Sediminicoccus sp. KRV36: one gene and its partner. The protein of the gene in region 2 interacts with the protein of the main gene of each other region in a pairwise test. Links are inferred from orthologs where the notes say so. Each region holds a gene or a part of one and is shown on either strand. Other genes may lie near its edges.

Evidence for each region.
Region 1: the proteins of LHU95_RS22010 (region 2) and LHU95_RS13480 interact in binary tests that used the Escherichia coli proteins (3 or more experiments, as listed by UniProt). The link is inferred for Sediminicoccus sp. KRV36 from one-to-one orthologs.

What each region holds. Positions count from the first base shown.
Region 1 is NZ_CP085081.1:2,877,738-2,881,605, reverse strand. What follows is about bases 1,169-3,868. They hold LHU95_RS13480 (iron-sulfur cluster assembly accessory protein), read right to left. Parts: upstream 2,853-3,868; coding sequence 2,484-2,852; downstream 1,169-2,483. Other genes in these bases: LHU95_RS13465 (SufS family cysteine desulfurase), read right to left, coding at 3,675-3,868; sufU (Fe-S cluster assembly sulfur transfer protein SufU), read right to left, coding at 3,214-3,678; LHU95_RS13475 (SUF system Fe-S cluster assembly protein), read right to left, coding at 2,865-3,221; LHU95_RS13485 (sulfite exporter TauE/SafE family protein), read left to right, coding at 1,656-2,477; LHU95_RS13490 (SDR family NAD(P)-dependent oxidoreductase), read right to left, coding at 1,169-1,528. Also shown: LHU95_RS13495 (acyl-CoA dehydrogenase family protein), read right to left, coding at 1-617; more of LHU95_RS13490, read right to left, coding at 620-1,168. UniProt on the Escherichia coli protein: Is able to transfer iron-sulfur clusters to apo-ferredoxin. Multiple cycles of [2Fe2S] cluster formation and transfer are observed, suggesting that IscA acts catalytically.
Region 2 is NZ_CP085081.1:4,620,718-4,624,615, forward strand. Bases 1,169-3,898 are described here. They hold LHU95_RS22010 (ferredoxin family 2Fe-2S iron-sulfur cluster binding protein), read right to left. Parts: upstream 2,832-3,898; coding sequence 2,505-2,831; downstream 1,169-2,504. Other genes in these bases: mnmA (tRNA 2-thiouridine(34) synthase MnmA), read right to left, coding at 1,169-1,772; LHU95_RS22005 (TenA family protein), read right to left, coding at 1,769-2,515; LHU95_RS22015 (aminotransferase class V-fold PLP-dependent enzyme), read right to left, coding at 2,841-3,898. Outside these bases: transcriptional repressor LexA, read right to left, coding at 1-470; more of mnmA, read right to left, coding at 687-1,168. UniProt on the Escherichia coli protein: Ferredoxin are iron-sulfur proteins that transfer electrons in a wide variety of metabolic reactions. Although the function of this ferredoxin is unknown it is probable that it has a role as a cellular electron transfer protein.

The DNA.
Region 1 (3,868 bases), 1.7 Mb from region 2 along the record:
CACCACTCCTCGTCATTCATGTAGAGGCTGGGTTGGCCGAGGCGGAAACCCTCCATCCCGCGCTCCACCAGCACGGAGCCGATGCCACCCACGCCAGGCCCGAAGCGGCAATAGATGACGAAGACATTGGCCTCGGCGGAGTTGGTGGTGAAGACCTTCTGGCCGTTCAGCCGGAAGCCCTCGCCATCCGGCGTGCAGAAGGTCTTGAGGTCGGTCAGGGCCGAGCCTGCGTCAGGTTCGGTCATGCCAACGGCGGCCACGGCCTCACCGGCCAGCAGCGGCTTGAAGAAGCGTTCCTTCTGATACGGGGAGGCATATTCGGCAAAGGTCCGGAAAGCGCCGAAATTGCCGGCCTGCAGCACATCGGCACTGCGCGGGCAGACCTGGGCGATCTGCTCCATGGCCAGCACGGCGTCAAAGACGGTGCCGCCGGCGCCGCCATCCTCCTCTGGGATCATGATGCCAAACAGGCCCTGATCGGCCATCAGCTTCGCGACATCCCAAGGGAAGCCGACAGTGTGCGCGCGCTCAACAGCGCCCTTCGCCAGGTGGCGCTCGGCAAAGCCGCGCACCACCTGCTGAAAAGCCGCTTGTTCCTCGTTCAGTTGGAAATTCACGTTCAGATCGGATCCCAGCTGAACACATCGCCCGAGCGTTCCATCGGCACGAAATTCGCGCGGAAGGCGGGGAGTGCGATCTCGGCGATCTTCTCCGGCGTCCAGCCGCTTTCGCTGTGGACGGAGCGGATCGGCCGGTTCTGGCTGAAGAGAAACAGCTCATGCATGCGGGGCGCGAAGATCTGGCCCGTCACTTCCTTCGCCGCGTCCGAGGCGAGGAAGACGGCGAGCGGCGCGTTCTTCTCCGGCCCCATGCGCATGATGCGCTCGACGCGCGCCTTCTGCTCCGGCGTCTCGGCCGGGATGCTGCTTGTCATGCGGCTCCAGGCGAAGGGTGCGAGGCAATTGGAGCGCACATTGTAGCGCTTCATGTCCAGCGCGATGGACTTGCTGAGTGCCACGATGCCGAGCTTCGCCGCCGAGTAGTTCGCCTGCCCGAAATTGCCGATCAGGCCGCTCGTGCTGGTGATATGCACCAGGCTGCCGCTCTCCTGTTTCCGGAAATGCTCGGCCGCCGCACGGCTGACGAAGAAGCTGCCATTCAGATGCACATTGATGACCGAGAGCCATTCCTCCGGCGTCATCCGGTGGAAGATCTGGTCGCGCAGGATGCCGGCATTGTTCACCACGATATCCACGCGGCCAAAGGCATCAATGGCGGTCTGGACGATCTTCTTCGCGTTCTCCCATTCGGAAACGCTGTCGGTGTTGATGACGGCCGAGCCACCCTTCTGCTCGATGATGGCCTTGGTCTGCTCGGCCGGGCTGGTGGAGAAACCTTCACCGCCCAGTGAGGCGCCGATGTCGTTGATCACCACCTTGGCACCGGCTTCCGCCATGGCGATGGCGATTTCCCGCCCGATGCCACCGCCTGAGCCGGTGACGATGGCAACCTTGTCCTTGAGCATCATGGCGCGATTCCTCCTGCCGTTGTTCAGGACAAGGCTAGAACGCGATGCGCCAGGCGGGAAGGTGGGGCTTCGCGCCGGATGACGCTGCGGTTACACGCATGCGCGAACACAAGGGTCATGATGCGCGATGAACGAGATGTGGTGGCTGGCCGGGCTTGCGGTGGCGATGGCGGCAACGGGCCTGGTGTCGGGCACGCTGGCGGGGTTGCTGGGCGTGGGCGGGGGCATCGTCATCGTGCCGCTGCTGTTCAATGTCTTCCCGCTCTTTGGTATCCCTGAGGCGATGCAGATGAAGCTGGCCGTCGGCACGTCGCTGGCCACCATCATCCCCACCTCCATCGTCTCGGCGCGTAAGCACCGGGCCTCGGGCGCCATGGATGAGGCGCTGCTGCGCTCGATCTGGCTGCCCATGATGCTGGGCGTCGCCCTGGGCACGGCACTCGCCGTGCATGTGCGGGGTGAGGGGCTGACCGCGGTGTTTGGCATGGTGGCGCTGCTGGTGGCGCTCAATATGGGCTTCACCGGCATTGATTTCCGCGTGGCCGAGAAGCTGCCCGATGGGCCCCCGCGTGCGGCACTCGGCATCGGCATGGGCAGCGTGAGTGCGATGATGGGGATCGGCGGCGGGACGCTCGGCGTGCCCATCCTCTCCATGTTCGGCTACCCGATCCGCGCGGCGGTCGCGACCTCCAGCGTATTCGGGCTGATCATCTCGGTGCCGGCGACGATCGGCTTCATCTGGGGCGGGTGGAGTGATCCGAACCTGCCGCCCTTCTCGCTCGGCTATGTCAGCCTGATCGGCTTCGCGCTCATCGCGCCGACTTCCATCATCGCCACACCCTGGGGCGTGAAGCTGGCGCATACCATCCGGCCGATCTGGCTGAAGCGCGCCTTCGCGATCTTCCTGGCAGCCACCAGCCTGAGGATGTTCTACAGCCTGTTCAGCTGAGGTGCCTCAGACGTGGAAGCTCTCGCCGCAGCCGCAGCGGCCCTTCTCATTCGGGTTCACGAAGACGAAGCCGGCACTCATCGGCTTCACCTCGTAATCCATGACGGTGCCGATCAAATGCAGGGTGGCCTTGCGGTCCACCAGGATGGTCAGCCCCTTGTCGTTCACGCGCTCATCGCCCGGGCCTGGTTCCTCGACGAAGCTCAGGTCATAGGCCATGCCGGAGCAGCCCTTGGTCTTGACGCCGATGCGCAGCAGCTTGCCGGCTTCGCCCTTGTCGTAGAGGCCGCGCAAACGCTCGGCCGCGCTGTCTGACAGGGTCATCAGCGGCGGCAATTCGCGCCGGATACGCGGGGTGGCGGTGGTGGTGCTCATCGCGTGTCTCCCTCAGAACATGTTGAGCGCAAGGCGCGCATCTTCGCTCATGCGTGACTGATCCCATGGCGGATCCCAGACGATCTCGACCTCGCAGTCGGTCACGCCAGGGATCTGGCGGATGGCTTCTTCCGCCATGCTCGGCAATTCCTGCGCCGAGGGGCAGGACGGGGTGGTCAGCGTCATCTCCACCTTGATCTTGCCGTCATCGCCAAGCTCGATCGCGTAGATCAGGCCGAGTTCGTAGATATCCACCGGGATTTCCGGATCGAACACGGTCTTGATGGCGGCAATCACGCCCTCCTCGGTAACCTTGGGGAGGGCTTCGCCCGCGGGCGTCCAGCTGCCATGGGTCGCATTTTCACTCACTGCTGGTCTCCTTCACGCCCGCAAGCGCGGCATCAAGCGCGTGCCAGGCGAGGGTGGCGCATTTCACGCGGCTCGGGAAATTCTTCACGACGGAAAAGACGGACAGGCGGGCGAGATCCTCGCTGGTCTCGTCGCGCTCGCCGCTGCGGGCGAGGCGCGCCACGGCCTGGCCAAGGGCACGGGCCTCAGCTGGCGACTTGCCGCGAACCAGCTCCGTGAGCAGGGCCGCGCTGGCCTGGGAGATTTCACAACCACGGCCGGTGAACATGGCTTCCGTGATGCGCGGGCCATCGAGGTTGATGAAGATTTCTACCCGGTCCCCGCACATCGGGTTGTCACCGCGCGCGGTGGCGGTGGCATTCTCCAGCCGGCCACGATGCGCCGGATTGCGGGCAAGGTCCCGCAGCACCTTGGAGTAGAGGTCCTGCAGCTCGTCAAATCCCGCCGGCGCGCTCACGCAAAGAACCTCCGCGCATCGGTCAGCTTCGTCGCGAGGAAATCAATCTCTCCCCGCGTCGTGTAAAGCCCGAAAGAGGCCCGCGTGCTGCCGCCCTCCAGCCCGAAGCGGGTGTGCAGCGGCTCGGCGCAATGGCGGCCGGCGCGAACGCAGATGCCCGAACGGTCGAGATAGGTGGAGAGGTCATGCG
Region 2 (3,898 bases):
ATGCCTGCATCGCGCATAGATTCGCCACTTACCTCAAGGGCGTAACAATCCTTACCGATCAGCATATCGGAGGGAATCTCTGTTAGCATTTCGTGATCAGAAATTGCTTCAATTGGTAAACCTGCTGCGATACGCCCAAGCAGCGGAATCATCGTCGCACTTATCTCCGCTTCCCTAGGAATTCCACCAACGAGTTGTACGTAAGATGAATTGTATTCTTTTTTATTTCCAGAATTATTCAGGATATCAGAATACTGGAGAGGTGAACGTACAATTTCGAGGGCGCGCGCTCGATGGGCACGCCGCTTGATAAACCCTCTCTCCTCAAGGCCTGAAATCAGGCGATGGATTCCGGATTTGGACTTCAGAGACAGTGCGACTTTCATTTCGTCAAACGACGGAGAAAATCCGGTGGCTTGCTGATGGCTCTGAATGAACATTAGCAACTCAAGCTGCTTGCGCGTCAGCATTTCATGAAACCTTCTTGGGAAGCTTCTGGACGCGCCCGTGAGCGCCTCCAGAGAACAAATCAGAAACTCGGATTTTGTTCTACAAACATTCTTCTTCCCTCGTCAAACTGATTTTGCGAAGGCAAATCGCCAAGGGCCGATTGCAGGCGCAGCGCCCAAGCGCCGCCGATGCGCTACGGAGCTGGAATGCCCCGGACCGGGGCAAGACGAATTTGCTTAGCCCGCGCGCTCGGGCGGCTCACCGCGAATAAATCCGCCGGCAATCACTCGACCAGCCTGATACAGCACCGCTGCTTGTCCAGGTGCTGCGATGCACGGGGCATCCGGCGCCAGCGTCAAGTCAACGCCATCCCATTCCGCCGTCATCGCCGCCGGTGCTTCGCGCCCGCGCAGCTTTGCCTCGCACCGAAATGCGCCGAACATCGGCGCCGTCAGCCAGTTCACGTCGCCCACGCGAATCCGCGCCTGGGCAAGCGCCGCACGGTGCGCCACCACAACACGCCGCCTTGGCGCATCGAGAGCGGCCACGAACAACGCTTCCTCATCTTCGCGTCGCGAAAGTCCCAGCCCGCGACCCTGCCCGACAGTGTAGCGTGCCAACCCGCGATGCTGGCCCAGCACTTTCCCGGACTCATCCACGATCTCGCCAGGCTCCAGCGCCTCGGGGCGGAATCTGCCCACCACGTCGGCGTAGCTGCCAGCGGGCACGAAGCAGATATCCTGGCTATCGGGCTTGTCCGCGACGGCCACGCCCAATCGGGCCGCATGCGCCCGCACCTCAGCCTTGCTGGCAAAGCCGCCAAGCGGAAATTGCGTCCGGGCCAGCTGCGCACGGGTCGTGTGGGCGAGGAAGTAGCTCTGGTCACGCGCGGGGTCGGCCGCCTGGTGCAGTTCGGCGCCGTCCTGCCCGTCCAGGCGGCGCGCGTAGTGGCCCGTCGCCAGCATGTCGCAACCCAGATCGCTGGCGAGTTCGGTCAGGTCGTGGAACTTGACCGTCTGGTTGCAGCGAATGCAGGGGATCGGGGTTTCGCCTCGGGCATAGCTATCGGCGAAATCCTGGATCACCGCCTCCCTAAAGCGCTGCTCGCGGTCCAGCACGTAATGCGGGATGCCCAGATGCTCGGCCACGTTGCGCGCATCATGGATGTCCTGACCCGCACAGCAGGCGCCCTTCTTCTGAACGGCCGCGCCATGATCATAAAGCTGGAGCGTGGCCCCAATCACCTCATGCCCTTGCTCATGCAGCAGGGCTGCGACGACGCTGCTGTCCACGCCGCCCGACATGGCGACGAGGATTTTCATCGGGCCGAGGGAAGCCGCACTTCCCGATCGGAATCACGGGGCAACGCGACTTGCGCAGCGTTCAGCCCCTGCTGCCAAAAACCCTGCTCCAGCCGCGCCGCCATGGAAAAATCTCGCAGCAGGGTGGCAAAGCGCGCCTCCCCCCCGTGGCTGATTCCCAGTGCGTCGATGCGCAGCGCCGCCGCAGCCGCCATGGCCTGGTAGCCTTCACCCGCATAGCTCTCGATCCAGGACTGGTAGGGGTTTCCCGTCACCATCCGGCCCGGATCAGCCATGATGCGCCGCGCCACTTCACCATATCCCACCGTGCAGGGGACAAGCGCGATTTCCAGGTCGAGGATATCCCCGGCCACCCCGCGATCCAGCACCCAGCGGGTATAGCTGACCGTTTCCAGCGTCTCCGGGATCTGCGTCACCTGCGCCTCGGAAAGCCCCCATTCCGCGCAGTACTTCAAATGCAGGAGCGTCTCATCCAGGATGGCAAGCACGGCGGCCGCCTTGTCGCGCATCGCCTTCAGGCTTTCGCCCTTGACCACCGCCAGCGCCTTGGCGCGGGCGAAGTGGATCAGGAACAAATAATCCTGGATCAGGTAATGCTGGAAGGCGGCCAGCGGCAGCGTGCCGGCGGAAAGCTGGCGCACGAAGGGGTGCCACGTATAGCCCACCCAGTCAGCGCCCGAGGCCTCGCGCAGCCGCCGGAACAATCCGCCGGGCGCGCCGAAATCGAGCGGATCAGCCGGCATTGCGGCTGCCGGCGGGCAGCTTCACGACCAGGCCATCCAGCGCCTCGGTCATGATGATCTGACAGCCGAGCCGCGAGGTCTCCTGCAGGTCGAAAGCGAGGTCGAGCATGTCTTCCTCATCCTCGGTGGGGTTCACAAGCTTCGTGAACCAAGCGCCATCCACGATCACATGGCAGGTGGAGCAGGCGAGGCTGCCTTCGCAGGCCCCCTCGATATCCACGCCATGGCGGTGCGCAATCTCCAGCACGGAGAGGCCCAGGGCCGCCTCGACTTCGCGGCGCGTGCCGTCGCGCTCGATGAAAATCATCTTCGGCATGATCTGATACTACTCCGCGGCAGCTTGGGTTGAGGCAAGGCGTTGCCAAGCGGTGCCGATGAGGGCGGCCGCACGGTCCATCTCGGCGGGCGAGGTAAAGCGCCCCAGCCCAATCCGCAAGGTGGCGCGAGCCTCGGCTTCGGGAATTCCCATCGCGCCGAGGACGTAGGAGGGGGCGATCTCGGCCGAGGAACAGGCCGAACCGGTGGAGAGGCAAAGATCGGGCAGCGCCGCGAGCAACGATTGCGCCGCCACGCCGGGAAAGGTCAGGTTGAGGTTGCCGGCAACGCGGGCCTCCATCGAGCCGTTCACGCGCAGGCCAGGGATGGCCGCTTGCAGGCCATCGAGCAGGCGCTGGCGCTGGCCCGCGATACGCCCGGCGTCGAGCATGCCCTCGGCCGCGGCGATGCGCGCAGCCTCGCCAAGACCGACCAGCAGGGGTGCCGGCAAAGTGCCGCTGCGCAAGCCGCGCTCCTGCCCGCCTCCGCTGAAAAGCGGCGCAAGACGCACACGTGGCCGCCGGCGGACATACAGCGCGCCAATCCCCTTCGGCCCGTACATCTTATGCCCGGAGATCGAAAGCAGGTCGGCCCGGATGGCACCGACATCGAGCGGAATGCGCCCGGCCGCCTGCGCGGCATCCGTGTGAAACAGCGCGCCGGCCTCCTTCACCAGCGCGCCGATGGCGGCGAGGTCCTGCACGACCCCCGTCTCATTGTTCACCGCCATGACGGAGACCAGCAGGGTAGGTTCCCGCAAGGCGTCGCGCAGCACATCCAGGTCCAGCAGCCCATCGGGCCGGACCGGCAGGATCACGGGCTCAAACCCCTCAGCTGCCAAGTCGCGCACGGATTCGAGGACGCATTTATGTTCGCTGGCGAGGGTGATGATCCGCCGGGGAGCCTTGTGATCGCTGCCAGCAGATTCGGCACCAAAGCGCGCCGCGCCCTTGATGGCGATATTATTGGATTCCGTCGCCCCCGAGGTGAAGATGATCTCTCGCGCCTCAGCGCCCATCAGTTCCGCCAGATGCGCCCGCGCTTCCTCAACCGCCTCATCCGCCGCCC